One region of the Glutamicibacter sp. NPDC087673 genome, then DNA from elsewhere that is predicted to be linked to it. Evidence: riboswitches for the same ligand, from Rfam matches in the RefSeq annotation. Region 1 holds a riboswitch; each other region holds the start of a gene.

What was found. A riboswitch is a leader RNA that binds a small molecule or an ion and turns the genes downstream of it on or off. The one in region 1 is predicted to bind S-adenosylmethionine.
Region 2: it holds a riboswitch for S-adenosylmethionine, as region 1 does, so the genes downstream of both, ACIOTL_RS10250 (O-acetylhomoserine aminocarboxypropyltransferase/cysteine synthase family protein) here and ACIOTL_RS13730 (ABC transporter substrate-binding protein) in region 1, are expected to answer to the same signal.
Region 3: it holds a riboswitch for S-adenosylmethionine, as region 1 does, so the genes downstream of both, ACIOTL_RS16165 (hypothetical protein) here and ACIOTL_RS13730 (ABC transporter substrate-binding protein) in region 1, are expected to answer to the same signal.
Region 4: it holds a riboswitch for S-adenosylmethionine, as region 1 does, so the genes downstream of both, ACIOTL_RS02900 (acyl-CoA dehydrogenase family protein) here and ACIOTL_RS13730 (ABC transporter substrate-binding protein) in region 1, are expected to answer to the same signal.

Annotation. Positions count from the first base shown of each region.
Region 1 is NZ_JBIUWB010000005.1:275,361-280,284, forward strand. It holds gene ACIOTL_RS13730 (ABC transporter substrate-binding protein) at 1-1,231, opposite strand, end outside; SAM riboswitch class I at 1,355-1,446, opposite strand; gene ACIOTL_RS13735 (NAD(P)H-binding protein) at 1,732-2,595, shown strand; gene ggt (gamma-glutamyltransferase) at 2,811-4,634, shown strand; gene ACIOTL_RS13745 (IS110 family transposase) at 4,838-4,924, shown strand, end outside.
Region 2 is NZ_JBIUWB010000004.1:1,754-6,677, forward strand. It holds gene ACIOTL_RS10235 (methionine synthase) at 1-415, opposite strand, end outside; gene ACIOTL_RS10240 (DUF1852 domain-containing protein) at 447-1,439, opposite strand; gene ACIOTL_RS10245 (LysR family transcriptional regulator) at 1,563-2,504, shown strand; SAM riboswitch class I at 2,734-2,824, shown strand; gene ACIOTL_RS10250 (O-acetylhomoserine aminocarboxypropyltransferase/cysteine synthase family protein) at 2,909-4,222, shown strand; gene ACIOTL_RS10255 (cystathionine gamma-synthase) at 4,219-4,924, shown strand, end outside.
Region 3 is NZ_JBIUWB010000007.1:95,803-100,726, forward strand. It holds gene ACIOTL_RS16145 (APC family permease) at 1-374, opposite strand, end outside; gene ACIOTL_RS16150 (hypothetical protein) at 481-897, opposite strand; gene ACIOTL_RS16155 (helix-turn-helix domain-containing protein) at 1,035-1,601, opposite strand; gene ACIOTL_RS16160 (DinB family protein) at 1,738-2,325, shown strand; SAM riboswitch class IV at 2,393-2,506, shown strand; gene ACIOTL_RS16165 (hypothetical protein) at 2,523-2,789, shown strand; gene ACIOTL_RS16170 (VIT1/CCC1 transporter family protein) at 2,845-3,948, shown strand; gene ACIOTL_RS16175 (LOG family protein) at 4,012-4,924, opposite strand, start outside.
Region 4 is NZ_JBIUWB010000001.1:612,474-617,397, forward strand. It holds gene ACIOTL_RS02895 (acyl-CoA dehydrogenase family protein) at 1-370, opposite strand, end outside; gene ACIOTL_RS02900 (acyl-CoA dehydrogenase family protein) at 399-1,625, opposite strand; SAM riboswitch class I at 1,676-1,766, opposite strand; gene ACIOTL_RS02905 (SdpI family protein) at 2,041-2,415, shown strand; gene ACIOTL_RS02910 (GntP family permease) at 2,491-3,852, opposite strand; gene ACIOTL_RS02915 (CdaR family transcriptional regulator) at 4,144-4,924, opposite strand, start outside.

The DNA.
Region 1 (4,924 bases):
TCAGTTCGAACGCTGGCTTGATGACCACGGAGTTATTGGAGGTGGAGACCGTTACTTCCAGTTTCTTTCCGTCCTTCTCGCGAATGCCATCCGCGCCCGGCTTCCAACCGGCTTCATCCAATAATTGCTTGGCCTTTTCTGGGTTGTACGCCAGTTCGGAAGATAGGTCTACGAAACCTGGAGCCTTATGGTTCAGGATCGATCCGGAGATGACGTAGCTATCCGAGAGAACGGTTTCCTTAATGGCCTGGCGGTCGATTGCAATCTGCAGCGCTTGGCGGACTTTGACGTCTTCAAGCTTTCCCGAGCCAACACGTACTGCTGCGTGGTTGGTGGTCAGGTCTACGCCTTCAGCAGCTAACACCTTGCCACCGTTGGTACCCAGCACTTGTTCGTCCACCGGTTGCAAGCCTCGGACGAGATCTACCTGCGCGGACTGAACTGCCCCGGCACGGCTAGCTACCTCAGGAAGGTATTTGATAACCAAGGTATCCAGGTATGCATCGCCCTGGTTAGAGGCAGATTCTGGTGCCCAAGCGTAGTCATCGCGGCTGGTGAAAACCACTTCTTCATCAGGCTTTTCCGATTCAAAGACAAACGGTCCGGAACCAACGATCTTGGAGATCGAGGACTGCGCGGCGTTATCCAGTTCAAGGGTTTTCGGGGACACCAATCCAGCAGTTACTGAAGAAGTCGCCCGAAGGAAATTGGCATCCGGACGCTTGAGCGTGACCTTGACCTTGTTGTCCCCAACGACCTCTGCCGACTTGTAGGCGGCAAAGTCAACGTTCGGTGCAATCTGAGCTTCCTTGATGCCCTGACCCAGCGCGTCCAGGTTCAGTTTCACGGCTTTGGCATCCAGTTTGGATCCGTCTGAGAAGGTGACTCCGTCGCGAATGGTGAACGTGAACTCGGTCTTGGCATCGTTGGCTTCGAATCCGCTGGCGATCCAGCCAACCAGCTTGCCAGCTTCCACGTCGTAGTAGGTCAGGCGATCAAGGACGGAATTCAGTACGTTGGCCTTCTCATAGAAACGCGCTGCCTGAGTCTGCCAATTGTTGATGGGGGTAACTTCAGCAAAAGTGAAGGTACCGCCTTCTACTGGTTCCCCTGGATCGGCTGCTGCTTCAGCGGCGCCAGTAGTATTGGCGTTGTTTCCGCATGCAGTGAGTGACAAGCCCAGAACGGCAAGGATTGCAGTGGCCTTCAGGCCAAAATGTGCTGTACGCATGGTTACAGATGTCCTCTCGGTTGGTGCCCCGAGGATTACGCATAGATTCCCTGTACGTTCTGCCTTGATTCCGGGACTACCCACGGCGAGTTTCTTCCGGCAGACCGTTGAGAAATTTAGCAATCTCCATCGGTCCTGGCCTTAGCACCGCTCCCGTTTACGGGTGGTTGCTGCGACTTCAACGAGCCAGGTCTCTCGGTCGCTCTGGATGGGGTGTCCGGCTGTACCGGCCGAACAGTTCAAGTCTGCAACCCCTGAATTCAGCAGACAAGCGTTACGTAAGCAGGGGTCATGAAGTCGCAGAACGCGTCCTGAAACAGCCGATACACGTCATACTGCGCGTCATAAAATGCAATGCGCCGGACATAAAACGCTTTGTGACGCCAACTGTGGACAGATCCATGCGAATCCTTGCTTAATCGGCATTCCCATTCGATGGTTCCGGGAATTACCTCACGTCCTCGCCGGTTGTAGCAGATGCAGACCAACGAGAGGACCCCATGAAGATCGCAATTACCGGTGCCACCGGACAGCTTGGAAATCTAGTCATCGACGCGCTGCTGGCGCGCGGGGCGAATGCCGCTGATCTGGTCGCCATTGGCCGCTCCGAGCAGAAGCTGGAACCGCTGGCAGGCAAAGGCCTGGAAACCCGCGTTGCCGATTACAACGCCCAGCCAACTCTCGTGTCCGCACTCGAAGGCATAGACAAGCTGCTGCTGATTTCGGCCAGCGAGGTGGGCCAGCGCGTTGCCCAGCATGAGAACGTCATCAATGCCGCCAAGCACGTGGATGTCTCGCTGATCGCCTACACCTCAATTGCCAACGCCCTGTCCGGCGGCATGAAGCTCGCCGAGGAGCACATCGCCACCGAACGGCTGCTGGCCGGATCCGGCATCGACTACGTGCTGTTGCGCAATGGATGGTACATCGAGAACTACACCGACCAGCTGATGGGCTACCTCAACAGCGGCACGGTGCTCGGTGCCGCCGGCGACGGCAAGATCAGCGCTGCCGCCCGTGCAGACTATGCGGATGCCGCTGCGGCCGTGCTGCTTTCCGAGGAAAACCAGAACGGCAGGATCTACGAGCTGGGCAGCGACAAGCCATTCACCCTCGCCCAGCTTGCTGGCGCTGTTGGCGCTGCCGCCGGCCAGGACATCGCCTACCAGGAAATGGATCCCGAACAGCTGGAAAAGATCTACGCTGATGCTGGAGTCCCCGGACCATTCGCGCATATCCTCGTCGATACCGACGTGCGCATTCGCGAAGGAGCGCTGGAGGTGAACTCCGGGGAGCTGGCCAAGCTGATCGGCCGGACCCCAGCCTCCTTGGGCAAAGTCATCAAGGACAACCTGAACAAGTAGCCCATTCGCAATCGGTTTCCAGCGGGCAGGCATTCGCGGCGATCGAGGCCGTGGTGCCTGCCCGCTGCTTCAAAGCGTCATAACCAAGAATATTTGCGCGACCAGGGCGAAATTGCCGCGCAAACCCATAGTGCCGCGTGTCACAACCGTGCGGCGAGTTCCCGCTCCCGTAATTTTGGGCATACTTCATCCCCACCTCCAGAGGAGATCAAAGTATGTCACGAGCACGTTTAAGGTCAGTTGCCTGCGCGGCAGCCCTCGCCTTGGGCCTGGGAGCTTTCTCGGCCTTCCCGGCGAGCGCGGAACCACGACACACCCAGAAGGACCCGACTGCTGTCGGAACTGGTGGCGCTGTCTCTTCGGTAGACCCGGAGGCCACCGCTGCCGGCATCGAAGTCCTGCGCAAGGGAGGCAACGCCGTCGATGCGGCCGTGGCAACCGCAGCAGCACTCGGCGTCACCGAACCCTATAGCGCAGGCATTGGCGGTGGCGGATACTTCCTCTACTACGATGCGAAGTCGGGCAAGGTCAGCACCATCGACGGCCGCGAAACCGCACCGGCAGGCATTGCGCATGATGCATTCATCGATCCTGAAACCGGCGAGCCGTATAACTTCACCCCGGAACTGGTCACCAGTGGCGTGTCCGTGGGCGTGCCCGGGACCTTGGCCACGTGGCAGCGCGCACTGGATAATTGGGGTTCGCAGAACCTGAAACAGGTTCTGCGGCCGGCGACCCAGATCGCTTCACGCGGCTTTGTCATTGATGAGACGTTCCGTGAACAGACCCTGGATAACAAGGAACGATTCGCCGCGTTCACCTCCACGAGCGAATTGTTCTTGCCCGGCGGAGATGCCCCGGAGGTCGGGAGCATTTTCAAGAATCCGGATCTCGCACACACCTACCGGATGCTGGCCAAGCAAGGCCTCCAGGGATTCTATGAGGGCGAATTGGCTGCCGAAATCGCCCTAACGGTGCAGGCTCCGCCAAAGAGCGAAGACACCGCCCTCCCGGTTCCCGCAGGGCAGCTGGGCACTGCCGACCTGGCCGGCTACGAAGTGGTGGAGCAGGCACCAACTAAGGTGGACTACCGGGGCTATGACGTCTTCGGCATGGCTCCTTCGTCCAGTGGCGGAACGACCATCGGCGAATCGCTGAACATTCTGGGCGAGTTCGATTTGCCAGCTATGGAAGCACCCGATGCCTTGCATCATTATTTCGAGGCAACTGCGCTCGCCTACGCTGATCGCGGCAAGTACGTCGGCGACCCCGCTTTCACCAACGTCCCGACCCAGACGCTGACGGACAAGTTATTCGGCACGGATCGCGCTTGCGCCATTGATCCGGAGCAGGCAGCAACGAAGCCGGTCGCTCCGGGCGACCTTGAAAACTATGATGGGCAATGCCCTGCTGCCACCAGCGAACCGGTAGAAGAGCAGGATACGGAGAACATCTCCACCACCCATCTGTCGGTCGTGGATCGTTGGGGCAATGTCGTTTCCTACACGTTGACCATCGAGCAGACCGGTGGCTCGGGCATGGTGGTCCCCGATCGCGGTTTCCTGCTGAACAACGAACTGACCGATTTCTCCACGGTGTACGACCCGCAGGATCCGAACCGCATTGAACCTGGCAAGCGCCCGCGTTCCTCGATGGCTCCGACCATTGTCCTGCAGGACGGCGAGCCGGTGCTGGCCATCGGCTCCCCCGGTGGTTCAACCATCATCACCACGGTGCTGCAGACCCTGGTGAACCGCATTGATCTGGGCATGGATATCAGCGAAGCCATCGCCGCTCCACGTGCTTCCCAGCGCAATACGGCAGTGGTCACCGCGGAACCGGAGTTCATCCAAGCCCATGGTTCGGCGCTCGAAGCCTTCGGGCACAAGCTCGCGCCAGCTGGGGATTCCTTCACTCCGCAGGCGGAAATCGGGGCGGTTGAAGCGGTGGAAATCGCTGCCGACGGCACACTCACCGCCGCGGCCGAGCCCACGAGGCGCGGCGGCGGTTCAGCCATGGTGCTGCAGCCAACCGAATAGGCCCGCAGGCAGACGGCGGCCCCCGGCAACTTCATTCGAAGGTGCCGGGGGCCGCTGTCTGCTGCGCTAGCAGGCGATGCGCCTAGACCCTATGAGTAAGAGGTTTTTTCGCCAGGCCTCTTGCGGATCAGGGCCTCACGGTGCAGATTCGTGGATCATCCCCGAGAACGGCTCGGGGATGCCGACATGCAGCGGAGGCCCTGATGTTTACCCAGCGTACTGCGATCGGACTGGATGTGCACGCACGATCCATCCGCGCAACAGCCCTCGACACCCGCACGGGTGAAGTC
Region 2 (4,924 bases), on a different contig from region 1:
CCATGGTCATCGGACCGGGCAGTGTCCACTTGATCTGTCGGTCGGTCAGTGTGCGCAGGAACTTTGCATCTTCTACGAAGACCGGGGCTTTGCGTTCCACCGCGCCGACAACGCTGGGCACGTTGGCCTCGTAGCGGTCGCGGATCAACACGGTCTGCTTGTTCTCGAAGTCAACCCCTGACAGGTGCTCAATGAAGGTGGTCACGAAGTGCTGGCGAGTTTGCTCCCCGTCGGAAATGATGTCGATGCCGCGGCGGGTCTGCTCCAGCACCGCGGCACGCATCGCGTCCTGCTTGCCCTCGGCCAGCGCCGTTCCTTCCAGCTTCCACGGAGACCACAGGGTCTCGGTTTCAGAAAGCCATGAAGGCTTGGGCAGGGAGCCAACGATAGAGGTTGGAAGCAGGGAATTGGTCATAATTGGTCCTTCGGATTCCTAAGATAATTGATTAGGCGGTGGGGACTGCACAGTTGGCAGCCCAGGATTCGAGCAGTTCGCGATTCGGAATAATGAAATGCTCTTCGGTGAATTTCCCTTGGATCTTGCCTAGCTGGGTTCGTTCTTCGCGGTCATAAAAAACGCGGGTGGGGGAGAAATCTTCGGCTCCAAGGCTCGGGTGATACACAGCAGGCGCTGCCGAGTTGGCGTTGTAGATTTCCGGACGGTAGATCTTCTGGAAGGTCTCCATGGTGCTGATCAGGCTGATCAACTGCAGATTGGTGTAATCGTTGAGCAGGTCACCGCGGAAGTAGAACGCCAGCGGAGCCACGGCACCCGGCGGCATGAAGTAGCGCACGCTCAAACCCATTTTTCCGAAGTACGCGTCGGTTAATGAATTTTCATCCTGCTGGTACTCCAAACCGAGCACCGGATGGCTGTTGCCCGTGCGGAAATAGGTCTTGGAGGTAGAGACGCTGATGCAGATCACCGGTAGCTGCTCAAAACGCTGACCATAGGCTTGCGACTTAAGGAAGTGCTGGAAAAGTTGCCCGTGGAGATCGCCAAAATCTTCGGGAAGAACTGGGGTGCCGGCGCCACGACTCTGCGCAGGAAGCACCACACTGAAATCATAGTCGCGGACGTACGACGAAAAATTATTGCCGACTATTCCCTGGGTTCGAGTGCCTAGGAGGTTATCCACGATCGTGGTTTCAAGGACTTCTAAAAGGGGAAATTTCTGGTCGTTATTATCGGCAGTGAAATGCACGTTGGCAGAAATGATTTCCAATTCCAGCGCATAGCGGTCACCCTGGGGATTGTCCCAGTGAGCCAAGGAATTGAAGCGGCGGTTGATCATTGTTAAAGCATTGTTCAGGTTCTCTGCGCGGCGTTCTCCGCGTGCCAAATTGGCGAAGTTCGTGGTGGTGCGCGAATTTGCTGAAGGGGTGTAATTCTCGTCGAATCTGGTGGTGCTAATGCTGAAGGTCAACGCGTCTGCCATGATGGCCAATCTGTTTCTTTGGGGGCCGTAGTGGGCCGAGGGGAAGTCGATGCGTCAATCATGCAGGGTGATTCTTGATATCGGGTAACTCGATATAACTATGGATTCATATAGACTCTGGCTATGGTTCAGGGAACAAATGGCTTGACGCTGCAGCAACTTCGCTATTTCGTGGCGGTCGCCTCGGAGGGGTCGATCTCGGCTGCCGCCGACCTCATTTACGTCGCGCAGCCCAGCATGTCCTCAGCGATGAAAGAGCTTGAATCACGGGTGGGGCGCACCTTGCTGATGCGTTCGGCCAGGGGAGTAACGCTCACCGCCGAAGGCGCAGAATTCCTCGGCTACGCCCGGCAGGTGCTCGAGCAGGTGGAGCTTCTTGAGCATCGATATCTCGGCCGCCCCTCGGCCCGGCGGCTGCTGGGCGTCTCCACCCAGCACTACTCCTTTTCGGTGGATGCCTTCGTGCGGATGGTGCAGGCCAGCGGGGCCGACGAGTACCAGTTTTCGCTGCGCGAGACCCGCACCGAACAGATCATCGAGGACGTGCGCACGCTGCGCAGCGACATCGGGATCCTGTACCGCAGTGACTTCAACCGGAAGGTCATCGACAAGCTGCTGCGCGAATCCCGGCTGGTCTTCCACCCGCTGTTCCTGGCCGATCCGCATATCTTCATCTCGCGCAGCAACCCGCTGGCCACTCGTGAACAGGTCACGCTCGAAGACCTCGAAGACCTGCCCCGGCTGACCTTCGACCAGGGCGCGAATAATTCCTTCTACTTCGCCGAGGAGGTGCTCTCCACGCGCTCCAGCCAACGCGAAATCCAGGTCTCGGACCGCGCCACCATCTTCAACCTCATGATCGGCTTGGGCGGGTACACGATCTCCACCGGCATCATCAGCGACGAGCTGGATCCCTCCATCGTCGCCATCCCGCTGGCCATCGAGGAGCGCATCGAAATCGGCTGGATCGACCACGCCGCCATCCCGCTCACCGACCAGGCCCAGCGCTACCTGCAAGAAGTGCGCACCGTGGTCGCCAGCTTCGGGGTAGAAGTGCTCGGCTGAACCGCCAGCAGCGTAACCGCCGGTCATGGAGCACCGGCGCATCGTCACAAACTTCCAGAAAAACCTCTACATCACGCCGATTCCGCTCAAAAGCTCGCTTCACAAAAGGGTTCAGGCCCCCGCGTCATCATGACAAGGCGACGACATATGAAGCGCAGCGGCCTTGTATGAAGCCGGGCGCCGGATACCGCTTGCACCGTTTGCGGCGGATAGCCAACCATGGAAGAACAACCCATCAAGAGCGGCCGAGAGATCTGGCTCGGAGACGCCGCAGCAACCATCGGGAATCCGAAAGGTGCTACCGCCAGGAACGATGGAGCAGTTCCGAACGCGTTATTGCGTAGCATCGTGCCGCCGCACGATGCCAATCGGTGCACTCCCTCGCAGAGAATCGAGGAGGAGCCATGAGCCAGGAAACCGACGCGGTCCACGCAGGGTACCGCCCGAGCGGAGAGTTCCGCCCGATGCTGCCGCCACTGCACAATTCCGCGGCCTACCAATTCGCATCGCATGCCGAAGCGGTCGAGAAATTCGCCTTGCGCCAGGCCGGATTCACCTACTCGCGCACCGGCAACCCGACCGTGTCCATCCTGGAACAGCGCGTGGCCGCCCTGGAAGGCGGAGCCCACGCGGTAGCCACCGCCACCGGGCAGGCCGCCGTGGCCCTGTCCCTGCTCGCCCTGACCCAGGGACCCAAGCACATCGTGGCCTCCTCCTCGCTCTACGGCGGTACCGTGGACCTGTTCACCGACACCTTCGCGGACTTCGGCATCCGCATCAGCTTTGTCGACCAGGCCGATCCGTCCGCCTGGGCCGCTGCCATTGAGTCGGACACCCGGGCGTTCTTCCTGGAGTCCGTCTCCAACCCGCTGTGCACCGTGGCCGATCTGCCCGCCATCGCGGCCATCGCCCACGATTACAACATCCCGGTGGTCGTGGATAACACCCTGGCCACCCCGCTGAATGTGCGTCCGCTGGATTTGGGTGCCGACATCGTGGTGCACTCGGCCACCAAGGGCCTGGCCGGACACGGCTCGGTGCTCGGTGGCGTCGTGGTGGACTCGGGGAAATTCGACTTCTCCGATGCCGCCCGCTGGCCGCAGATCGCCGCCCCGCGGGTGCGGCTGAACAACACCTCGCTGCTTGAGCGCCACGGGCCGGCCGCCTACGCGATGCTGGTGCGTTCCAAGTTCCTGCACGACTTGGGCCCGACCCTGGCCCCGGCCAGCGCCCAGGGCATCCTGGCCGGCATCGAGACCCTGCCGGTGCGCGCCGCCCACGTGCAGCGCAGCGTCACCACGCTGATCGGCACTCTGGCTTCCCACCCTGGCATCGCGGCCATCCACCACCCGTCCCTGCCCGGCCACCCCAGCCACCAGCTGGCCCAGACGCTCACGCCCAAGGGCACCGGCTGCGTGCTGGCCATCGAGCTGGCCCACCCATCGCTGGTTTCCCCGGTAATCGACGGGCTCAAGCTGATTTCCCTGGCCGCGAATGTGGGGGACACCCGCACCATGGTCTCCCACCCAGCCACCATGACGCACTGCCGGCTCTCGGAGCAGCAGCTGGCCGCCGCGGGCCTGAACACCTCCACCCTGCGCCTGTCGGTGGGATTGGAAGACCCCGCCGACCTGCTAGCAGATATCACCCAATCGCTGGATCTTGCATTGGCCGCAACCCAGGCCACCGCCGACACCAAGGAAGCGAGTTTCGCATGAGCGGCTTCAACACCCTCGCCGTGCACGCCGGCCAGCACAAGGATCCGCACACCGGTGCGGTGATCCCGCCGATCTACCAGACCAGCACCTTCATCCAGGACGGCATCAACGTGCTGCGTGCCGGGCACGAGTACTCGCGCGGCTCCAACCCGACCCGCAACGGGTTCGAATCCCAGCTCACCGCGCTGGAAGGCGGCACCGCCGGCTTCTCCTTCGCTTCGGGCATCGCCGCCGAAGACGCACTGCTGCGCGCGGTGCTGGCGCCAGGCGACCACATCATCCTGGGCGCCGACGGCTACGGCGGCACCAACCGGCTGATCTCCAAGCTGCACCGCAAATGGGGGATCACCTCGTCAGCGGTAGACATCACCAACCTGGACGCGGTGCGCGCGGCGGTGCGCCCGAACACCGCGCTGCTCTGGGTGGAAACCCCGTCCAACCCGCTGCTGGGCATCGCCGATCTGGCCGGCTGGGCTGCCATCGCCCGCGAGCACGGCGCCCTGCTGGTGGTGGACAACACCTTCGCCACCCCGTACCTGCAGCGGCCGCTGGATTTCGGCGCCCACGCGGTGGTCCATTCCACCACCAAGTACATCGGCGGGCACTCCGACGTGCTCGGCGGGGCCGTCATCGTGGCCGACCACCTGCACCGCGGGCAGAGCCTGGCCGAAGCGGTGGGCTACCAGCAGTTCGCCGGGGGCG
Region 3 (4,924 bases), on a different contig from region 1:
TAGAGCACGGATTTGGGCAGTGCCACTGCTTCAAAGGCCACGATCGCAATGTAGCCGCCGACGATGGCCCACGAACCGGCAAAAGACCAGCGGGCGCCCATGGCGCGCAGCAAGTAGTTGTGCTCACCGCCTGCTTTCGGCATGGCCGCAACGAGTTCGGCATAGGTCAGGCCAACTACCGCCATGATGCCACCGCCAACCAGCATAGCCAGCGTGGCTCCCAGCGGACCGGCGGTGGTAATCCAGTCGCCGGTGAGCACGACCCAGCCAAAGCCGATCATCGCGCCAACGCCTATGGCCAAGGCATCCCAGCGGCCGAGGACCTTCTTGAGGCCTGGTTCTGCGGTGTGGTTCTTCGCGGTTTTTCCTGACATGGCAACCCCTTCTGGAAAGTTGATCAGGATCACACTATGCAAAATCGCGCCAAAGGGTATTGGATGTTTTGACTACATTTCAGGCTATTCCGCCCAAATCGGAAGGCTAGGCCTCACCGGAGCGCTTCTTGCTGGCTTTCACCAGCGCGCGATCGACCTCATGAATGCCCAGGCAGAAGCCTGCGGACATTACCAGCGATTTGATCGTCAGTTCAGAAAGGTCATCGGCTACGTACACCAGCTGGATCGGTCCGGCCAGGATGAGCAGGACACCGGTCCACAGCACATACACCCACGAGGTGCGCGCCTGCGCCATCAGCGGGAAGCGTGCACGTCGGCGAATCGTTCGCACGCCAATGGTGACAATGACGACGGCCAGAATCGCTGCGCCAATGAAGAAGAAATTGCGTTGGGTGCGGATCCAGGTCAAGGTGGTGCCAATAAGAACGCCGAAAAGTATCGAAGCCCACCAGCTGATACTGCGCAGTTGATCTTGCGCAGCGGTTGGTTCGCCTGTCCTCACGCCTCTCCCATCACTCATCGTTCCGAGCGCCCCGAAACAACGCATCGTTCCTAGAATACGCGGTTCATCTCCCCGCAGACGAACGCGCAGCCGCACCGCTCATGCCGTGCCCTGGCAGCAGGCGCATGGGCTTGGCGTCATGAGAGGATCAGCGTCCAGGTAACCACAGCTACCTCATCAGAATCGTTTTCCCAGCTATGCGGTTCACGCCCGGGGAAGGTTATCGTATCGCCTGCTTCGAGGTCTACGCGCTGATCTGGCAATACCAGGATGAATTTTCCCGCGATCACGTGCAGCACTTCCAGCTCGCAATCCACCGAATACAGTTCTGCTTCACCGGTGCCCTTGGGCGCAATCTCAGCGCGAATCATCTGCACCCGCTTCTCGCTGCGTGGCGTAACCAGCTGCTCCGTGATGCCGTCGCCGCCCAGGGAAACACGGGGAGCCTGCTCCAGGCGGACCAGTTTCGTTTCTGGAACCTCGAAGAGGGTACCTACTTCCATGCCCAGCACTTCGCACAACCGCAAAAGGGTCGAAACCGAAGGGCTGGTCAGGTCGCGCTCGACACGTGAGAGGAAACCTTTGGTCAGTCCGGATAGCTCGGCGACCTGGTCAATGGTCATGCGCTGGGTCTGGCGCACCCCGCGCAGCCTCGCACCGATGTTGATCGCAGCACCGGTTGGTTCAACTGGCAAGGTTTTCATCGTTTGGCTCCATCGACGTTTTTTGCAGCAACTACAACCGCAACCACTTTGGCTTCAAGGCCTGCGGGGCAAGTTTACCAATGGTAAACACACGGCGCCCCTACCGCGGACCCACCACGGTCACTAGACTCTGTCCATGGACAGCACCAAGGACAAGCTCTGCGGGTACCTGAACGACGCACGCGAGAATGCGATCTTCAAGGCAGAAGGCCTCGCCGAGCACCTGGCCCGCACCCCGCTCACCCCTACGGGCACCCATATTCTGGGTGTACTGCACCATTTGGCGATCAATGAATACGAATATTTCGGCACCTGCCTCAAGCGCAAGGCCAATGACCGCTACGTTCGCGAGTTCATAGCTCCGCATGATCCCGACGCGGATTTCCTTCCGCCAGCAGACATGCGCGCGCAACAGCTGATCGGCCTCTATCGGAAAGCCATCGCCTTCGCCGATGAGGCCATCAGCACCCTGCCCCTGGACAGCCCCGTAGAGGTACCGTGGTGGGGGCCAGCCGGGAATACCACATTGGATCACCTGCTCATCCATGCGCTCGCCGAGACCTCCCGCCATGCAGGGCATTTGGACATTATTCGCGAGCAGCTCGATGGCCGTGCTGGCTGGACCGCGCAACTGGATTTGCTGCCCGATTACACCGCTGGGCAATGGGCGGAACAACGCGAGAAGCTGCAGCAACTGGCCGATGCCTTTGCCCCGGGCAGCTGACCCGCAGTCATATTACGCATTCTGACTTCACCGGGCCCTGCCGCCGGCGGTACCATCGGAAATGTTGCTTCACGAGACGCGGCGCCAAGCTCCGACTGGCCGCGCACCAACCCCAAGTTCATGGGTGGTTCGGATGAGGAAGCGGTCCGCGCATCAACAGGTGCACGGGCAAGAGCTCGCAAGAGAGTTGACGTCCCATGGCATATCCGATTCTGCCCGTCATCGACCGCCAGACCGGCCAAGTGCAGTTCAAGGCCGAAGGCCGCTGGCGCACCCGCTACGTTGCAGATCCGCTCAGGCTCGAACAGCTCATTGCTCGTTGTGCCCGCCGGCCGACCTTCGATCCGGCCACATCTGAATTGCTGCTGGTGGTGCCAGTCGCCGGAGATCCTGCGGGCAAGCGATTTGCTTTTAGTCTTGCCAAATTCCCAAGTGCAGGAGCCCTGACTAAACTGGGTAGTTGATCCGATCCACGGGTTTCATTGGGAAACTCCATGTTCCAGGAGAGTCATCTTCGCGATGCCACAGCACTCAGCAACCGAACCTACCAAAGCGCAGATCCAGCGATGGCGCAAGTATCTCGCTGATGAAGTCGCAGAAGGCTCCATCTACCGGGCCCTCGCGGAAAAGAAAACCGGGCAGGAACGGCAAATCCTGCTGGGCCTGGCAGAGGCGGAAGCACGCCACGAATCCCACTGGCGCGTCCTGCTCGGCGAACATGTCAAGGAAGTCCGCCCGTCGCTGCGCCGCACCATGCTGCGTTTCCTGGCATTGCATTTCGGTTCGGTCTTCGTCCTGGCCATGGCCCAGCGCTCCGAGAGCAGTTCGCCCTACCGCGATGACAAGGACGCCACCGCGCAGATGGCGGCCGACGAACAGGTCCACGAAGAAGTCGTTCGCGCGCTTGCTACAGCAGGCCGTGCGCGCCTTTCGGGCAACTTCCGTGCTGCGGTCTTCGGCGCCAACGACGGGCTGGTTTCCAATCTCGCTTTGATCATGGGCATCGGTGCGACCGGTGTTTCAGCGACCTTCGTGCTGTTCTCCGGCATTGCCGGCTTGCTGGCCGGTGCACTGTCCATGGCAGCTGGCGAATACGTTTCGGTGCGTTCCCAGCGCGAGCTGCTGACAGCTTCACGCCCAACCCAGGTCACGCTGACAGCGGCCCCGAACCTTGATCTGGACGCCAACGAGCTGCTGCTAATCTATAAGGCCCGCGGCATGAGCGATGAAGATGCCGAGCACCGGGCCGCCGAACGCATGGGCCTGTTCACCTGCGATTGCAACCCCGACTTCTCGCTGAACCCAGAGGGTCGCGGCGAAGAACTTGAGAAGGAGCACCAGGAGCTGGGTTCGGCCACCGGTGCGGCGGCCACCTCGTTCTTCCTCTTTGCTTCCGGTGCTGTGGTGCCGATCCTGCCGTATATCCTTGGCCTGTCCGGCATGACCGCGATCATCGTCTCGGTAGTCCTGGTGGGCGTGGCCCTGATGATCACCGGAGGGATCGTGGGACTGCTTTCCGGGGCCTCCCCGCTCAAGCGCGGCCTGCGCCAGCTAGCCATCGGCTGGGGCGCAGCGGCCATAACCTACTGCTTGGGCCTGATCTTCGACGTCAGCATCGGATAGCAGCCTGCTGCGAATCGAATGCCGGTACAGCTTTGGCTGTACCGGCATTTTCCATGCCGTGCTCTAGCTGTTCTCCGGCCGCCGGGTACGCCGGCGCAGGGTTTGCATGCTCTGGATGAACTCCATCGCTTCTTCGGCGGTTTCCACCAGAGCAATCTTCTGTTCCATGACACGGTCCTTGGCCAGGGCCTGAAGCAGCGGCCAAGCAGGCAGATCCCTAGTCCAATAGTCCTTGCCGATCAGCACCATCGGCACCACGCGAGCACCGGTAGCGTAGTAATTTTCGCAGGCATCCTGGAAGATTTCCTGCACCGTGCCGGCGGCCCCGGGCAGAACTATCAGCCCGCCGTTGGACTGCTCCAGCAGAATCGCTTCACGAATGGAATTGGTGAAGAACTTGGCAATCTGGGTGGCAAACAGATTCGGCGGCTCATGGCCGTAGAACCAGGTTGGCACGCCCAGGGACTGCCGCTGGCTCGGGAAACGCTCCTTGACCATCAGCGCAGTTCTCGCCCAGCCGGTGCGCTGATGGATCGCATCTGGCGCTTCGGCCAGCATCTGCAATGCCGTAGCGACATCTTCTGGTCCGTAATCGGCCAGCCACGCACCGGCATTGGCGGCTTCCATTGCGCCGGGGCCTCCACCGGTGGCGACCGCGTAGCCGGCCCGGGTAATCATGCGCCCAAGCTCCAAAGCTTGCGCATACTGCGCAGTGCCCCGGCTCATCGCATGCCCGCCCATCACCCCGATAATCGGGGTTTCCTTGAACGTGCCCTCGTACACCGCCGAGACCAGCGCCTGGCCAATGTGGTGATCATGCAGGGTTCTTGCCAGCGCATTGCTATCGCTATCGGAATTCACCGCTGCATGCTGCTGGGAGTACGCGTAGATCTTGGCATCAGGCACATGCTCGTAGGTCTGCGTCCGGATCCCCGAGTACAACTCATGCGGCGAATACAAGCCGCGAGCCACCGTC
Region 4 (4,924 bases), on a different contig from region 1:
TCCAGGAGTTGCCCACCAGTTCTCCCGCCACGAAGCGGGCCAGCCACTTGTCGCGCCCCGGGCCGGGGGCCGCAACCAGACGGTCCTCGACGAAGGCGAAGTGCGCGCGCAGTGCTTGGGCAATATTGGAATCCGCCGCCGCGAGATCCACGAAGAGCTCGAAGAGTTCGGGCAGCGTAGCACCGGCACCCCCGTGCGATTCCGGGACCCGAACCGCGCCAAAGCCGGCAGCGGCCAGGTCCGCGACCTGCTGGTAGGGCAATTCGCCGGTGCGGTCGCGTTCAGCTGCACCCTGCGCAATGCGCGCGAAGAGCGGTGCGAAGCGGTTTTTGAGGCCTGCGAGTCGATTGCCAGTTGCAAGTACAGTCATCGTTCAGTCCAATCCGGGAGAAGTTTTCTTAGGTGTACAGCGAGAGCGGCTGGGACTCTCCGCGCAGGAAGTAGGCGCCGACCTCGATCTTCTTGTAGTCCACTGGGTCGTGCAGCGAATGGGTGCGCACATTGCGCCAGTACAGGTCCAGACCCACCGAGTTCGCAGTCGAAGATGAACCGGTCACCTCGAAGATCCGGTTCGCCACATCCACTCCCACCTCAGTGGAGACCACCTTGGCTTCAGCAATTTCCACGGCCAACGCCGCTCGTTCGGGCTGGGTGACTTCCCCGGCCTTCGAGAGCAGGGCATCGAATTTCCGGCCCAACTTCTCGGTCAGCGCCGCCACTGCTGCAGTGCGGGCTTTGAGCTCTCCGACGGTGCGCTGGAAGATCGGGTCCTGCGAGTAGGTCTCTGCCTGCGAGAACAGCCAGGCGTTCTTGCGGCCCAGCAAGATCTGCTTGCCGCGCTCCAGTGCTCCCTGGGCGATGCCCAGGTAGAAGTTGGCGAAGGCCAACTGGATACCGGGGGTAAGCAGGGTGGAGACCGGTTCATCGGTGACGAATCCCAGCAAGTCCCCTGCTTCGAGCCGCACGTTGTGGAACTTCAAGGAATTCGACGCGCTCAGCCGCTGTCCCAGGTAGTCCCAGTCGTCAACGATTTCCAAGCCATCGATATCGCGTGGCAGAACCAACGCGAGAATCTGCCCGTCGTATTCTCCGCCCTGGACCAGCGCGTTGATGACGATGACCTCGCCAACACCGGAACCCGTGGAGAATCGCTTGGCTCCATTCAGTCGGTAGCCGTCCCCTTCGGCGCTCAGCGTCAAATCCGGATCAACTGGATTCACCGAATCGCCCCAGAGCCAGCCACCTTCCACGGTGCGCTGCCACCATGCCCCTTGCGCTTCTGCTGGGGCGTAGAACGCAATGCCGGACTGGTTGATGTAGTGGTAAGCCAGCAACTGCGAGATGGAGCCATCGGCTGCGGCCAGTATGCGGACCGCTTCGAAAGCCGCTTCCCAATGGGCTCCGGCTCCGCCGAATTCTGCAGGCACCAAGAGATTGAGCAACCCGGCTTCGCGCAGCAGCTGCACTTCGGCGAAAGGCTGGGCGTTCTTTCGGTCGCGTTCGAGCGCGTCAGCCGCCAGCTTGTCAGCTACTTGCTGGGCGACGTCGCGCCAATGAGCCAGTTCAGCTTCATCAGCAGTGCCGGTGTAGGGCACGCGCGGCAATTGGGTATCCAGTACAGTCATCTTCGTTCTCCTCTTGGGCTATGGATTCCGAAGGATGCAGAAAATCTGCGGATCCATCGAACCTGGCGTTAGCACTACCTGCGGAGTGCAGGCTTGCTGCGGCGTCTCGGAGCCAGGTCTCTCAGCCGCTCTGGATGGGTTGTGCTCCGAGTCAAGCATTGCTGGCAGGTCCTCGGGAAGGGCGCTGTCATGCGGAGGAACAGCAGGACAAAATAGGTCATCTTCGCGCCTTCGCCCTGCCGGAAAACGGGCGGATAAGACGTCATATGACCTTCGCATGACGCAATTGGCATGCTGGAACTGGATTTCAAAGGCGTTCCCCTAGGCATCGATTGGGAACACAGCGTGGATCAGGGCACTTCCATGCGACCGCATAGAATGGCCATTCAAGATCAATCGGCAGAAGAGGCGGCAAGTGGATCCAGCAGGCGTGATTGCCTTCATGTTCGGGTTGCTGAGCATAACGCTGGTCGCAGCGTTCCTCGCCCCGATGGCACGGGACCGGAAGCTCGCTCGCAATGCGGCGATCGGCATCAAGACGCGCCACACCTTGGCCAGCGATGGGGCCTGGCTCGCCGGGCATCAGCAGGCTGCGCCCCTGCTTGCCGCGGCTTCCTGGGCCGGTTGGGCGGCATTGGCCAGCGCAGCAGTTCTCTGCCTGCTGGGCCAATTCGGTTTCGCCTTCGCCGCGACCGGAACCGGCTACCTGGCCGCCATCGCGTTGCTGGTGATCTCGACTGCCACAGCGAATAAGGCCGCGCGGAGCTTCCCGGCGGCAGGCCTGGGCTAATCCAGCACTGCTTAAAGCAACGGATCGCGCCATCTGCCGATGGCGCGATCCGTTGCTTTCTTGGAAGGCGTGCTGCTAAAGCAGTACGGCTCCCAGGACCAGTACAGTCAGGAACCCCGCGGTGCCCTGGATGGCGGTAGCCACGCTCAGGGTCTTGTAGGCGGTGATCACCGGAATGCGGCTGAGCTGCGAGACGACCCAGAAGTAGGAGTCGTTGGCGTGCGAGACAACCATCGCACCGGCGCCTACTGCCAATACGGATAGCACCATGCCCAGCTCCGAACCCAAGCCCAGGGAGCCGAGCATCGGAGCGACCAGCGCGGAAGTGGTCACCATTGAGACGGTGGACGAGCCCTGGGCGGACTTCAGTGCAGCGGCGATCAGGAATGGCACAGCCAGGCCCAAGCCCAGTCCGCTGAGTGAATCCGAAAGAATCGTGGTCAGATCCGACGCGGCCAGGACCGCGCCGAAGCCGGCGCCGGCACCGGTGATCAGCAAGATCGGAGCAGCGGTGCGTACAGCTTCGTTCATCTGCTCATTGAAGACCGCCAGCTTGCTGCCACCGCTCAAAAGAAAAGTCGATGAGATCAAGCCGAAGATCAGCGCAATAACCGGCGTCCCCAGGAAGGAAAGGATTTCCAGGGCAGCGCCTTCGCCAATCGGGTGCGAGGGCAGCTTCGCAATGGATGCGGCACAGATCAGCACCAGCGGAACCAGGATCGGCATGAAGGCCAGCGCCGGGCTGGGCAATTTTCCGAAGCTTGCACGCAGCTGCTCATAGTCGAGTTCGGAGATGTCATTGTGGTCGTCGCTTGGCAACGGGGTCCATTGGGACTTGTTGAAGCGGCTGGCGTAGGCCAAGCCGGCAAGTGCCGAGATGGCCGCAACGGGCAATCCGACAGCGATGATCAAGCCCAGGTTATCGGCAATGCCGATGCTTTCGGCTGCGGCCAGCGGGCCCGGAGTTGGAGGCACCATGGTGTGGGTCGCGTACAGGCCGGTCATCAGGGCGATGGAAGTTGCCAGCCCAGAGACCCCGGTACGCAGGGTGATGGCTTTGCGCAGCGAGTTGAGCACCACGTATCCCGAGTCGCAGAAGACCGGAATGGAAACGATGTAGCCGATAATCGATAGCGTCAGGTTGGGGAACCGGGTACCGAGGACCTTGATCAGCGCATCTGCCATGGAGATCGCGGCGCCGGATTTCTCCAGGATGACACCGATCATTGTTCCGAACAGGATCACCAGTCCGATATTTCCCATGGTGCTGCCGAAAGCCGTGGTGACCGTCGAAGCCACGTCGGCCAGCGGAATCCGGTAGGCGAAGGCCGCCAGGATAGCGGCGCCAACGAGGGCGAGAAATGGGCTGATCTTCAGGCGTGCTGTGACCATCACGATGGCCACAACAAGGATCAGCAGAACTAGCAGTTCGTACACGGCGGGTTGGCTCCTTTGCCAATATCGGTAGTTCTCTGCGTCCAGCCCGCAGTGGCTCAACGGGTGGACCAGCCCTATCGGCGAAGCTGCTCAAGGCTTTGCCCGTTGGGCTAGATGCCACCGTGCCACCCCGGTTTCGGGCGCAAAGATCGATCATCCTGCCAATACTAGGAAAAGTGACCCCGAATACCTATGGGCACACGACCACATTTGCCTGGGTTCGAAAGAGCCTATGTGTGCAAACACCCCACCCTTCCCAGCCCCGGCGCCAGCTCCCCTCGTTTCCAGGGCCTAGAAAACATGCAGCTGGCCCAAGGCCACTCTCGCGTAGATGGCATGCTGGAGTTTCAGGGATTCGCTGGACCGCCGAATATCGACGCCGCTGACCTGGCTTATCCGCTCAAGTCTTTGCACCAAGGTATTGCGGTGAATATGCAGATCCGTGGCCGCTTGGCTCATCGAAGCAGCTGTCGCAACGACCAGCAGGGTTCTGGCTTGTTCCTCATTGAGCTGCATCGCTGGGGCAGCTGCATGTTCCAGGCTGCGGGCTGGGGTGCGGGCGATAGCCACAGCAATTTCCCGGCTCCACATGCGGCGCCGCGCGTGGGATGGCACGAGTGCCGGATAGCCCACCAATACGCGCAGCACTTCGGTTTCGGCCATGAGATCCTCGGCCTTTTCGACAGGCGCGGAGACCAGGAAACGTTCCTGGTCCATGCGCTCGGGAGCGAAAGCTGTCTCGCTGGCAGCGCAAAGCCTCCAGTACGCGCCGGAAAGGCTAATCCATGACGTGCGGTGATGATCCTTCGCCGGCTCTTCGAGCGACGGATCCCCTACGCTTCGGGGCAGCCAAGCTTCAATGCATTTCGGCCCGCGCAAACCATGCGCTGCGAGCGAGCGGTCGATCACTTCAGGTGCAACGCGACCGGCGATCAACGCAGAAATAATGTCGCGGGCTTCGGTCTCGCGCCGCGCGCTGCGAGAGTGCTCGCGTTCCTGGGCAAAGAGCAATTGAACGGTCAATGCAATCAGGCCGGCCAGCGGTTCCACCTCGTGGGGAGCTCCGGTCACG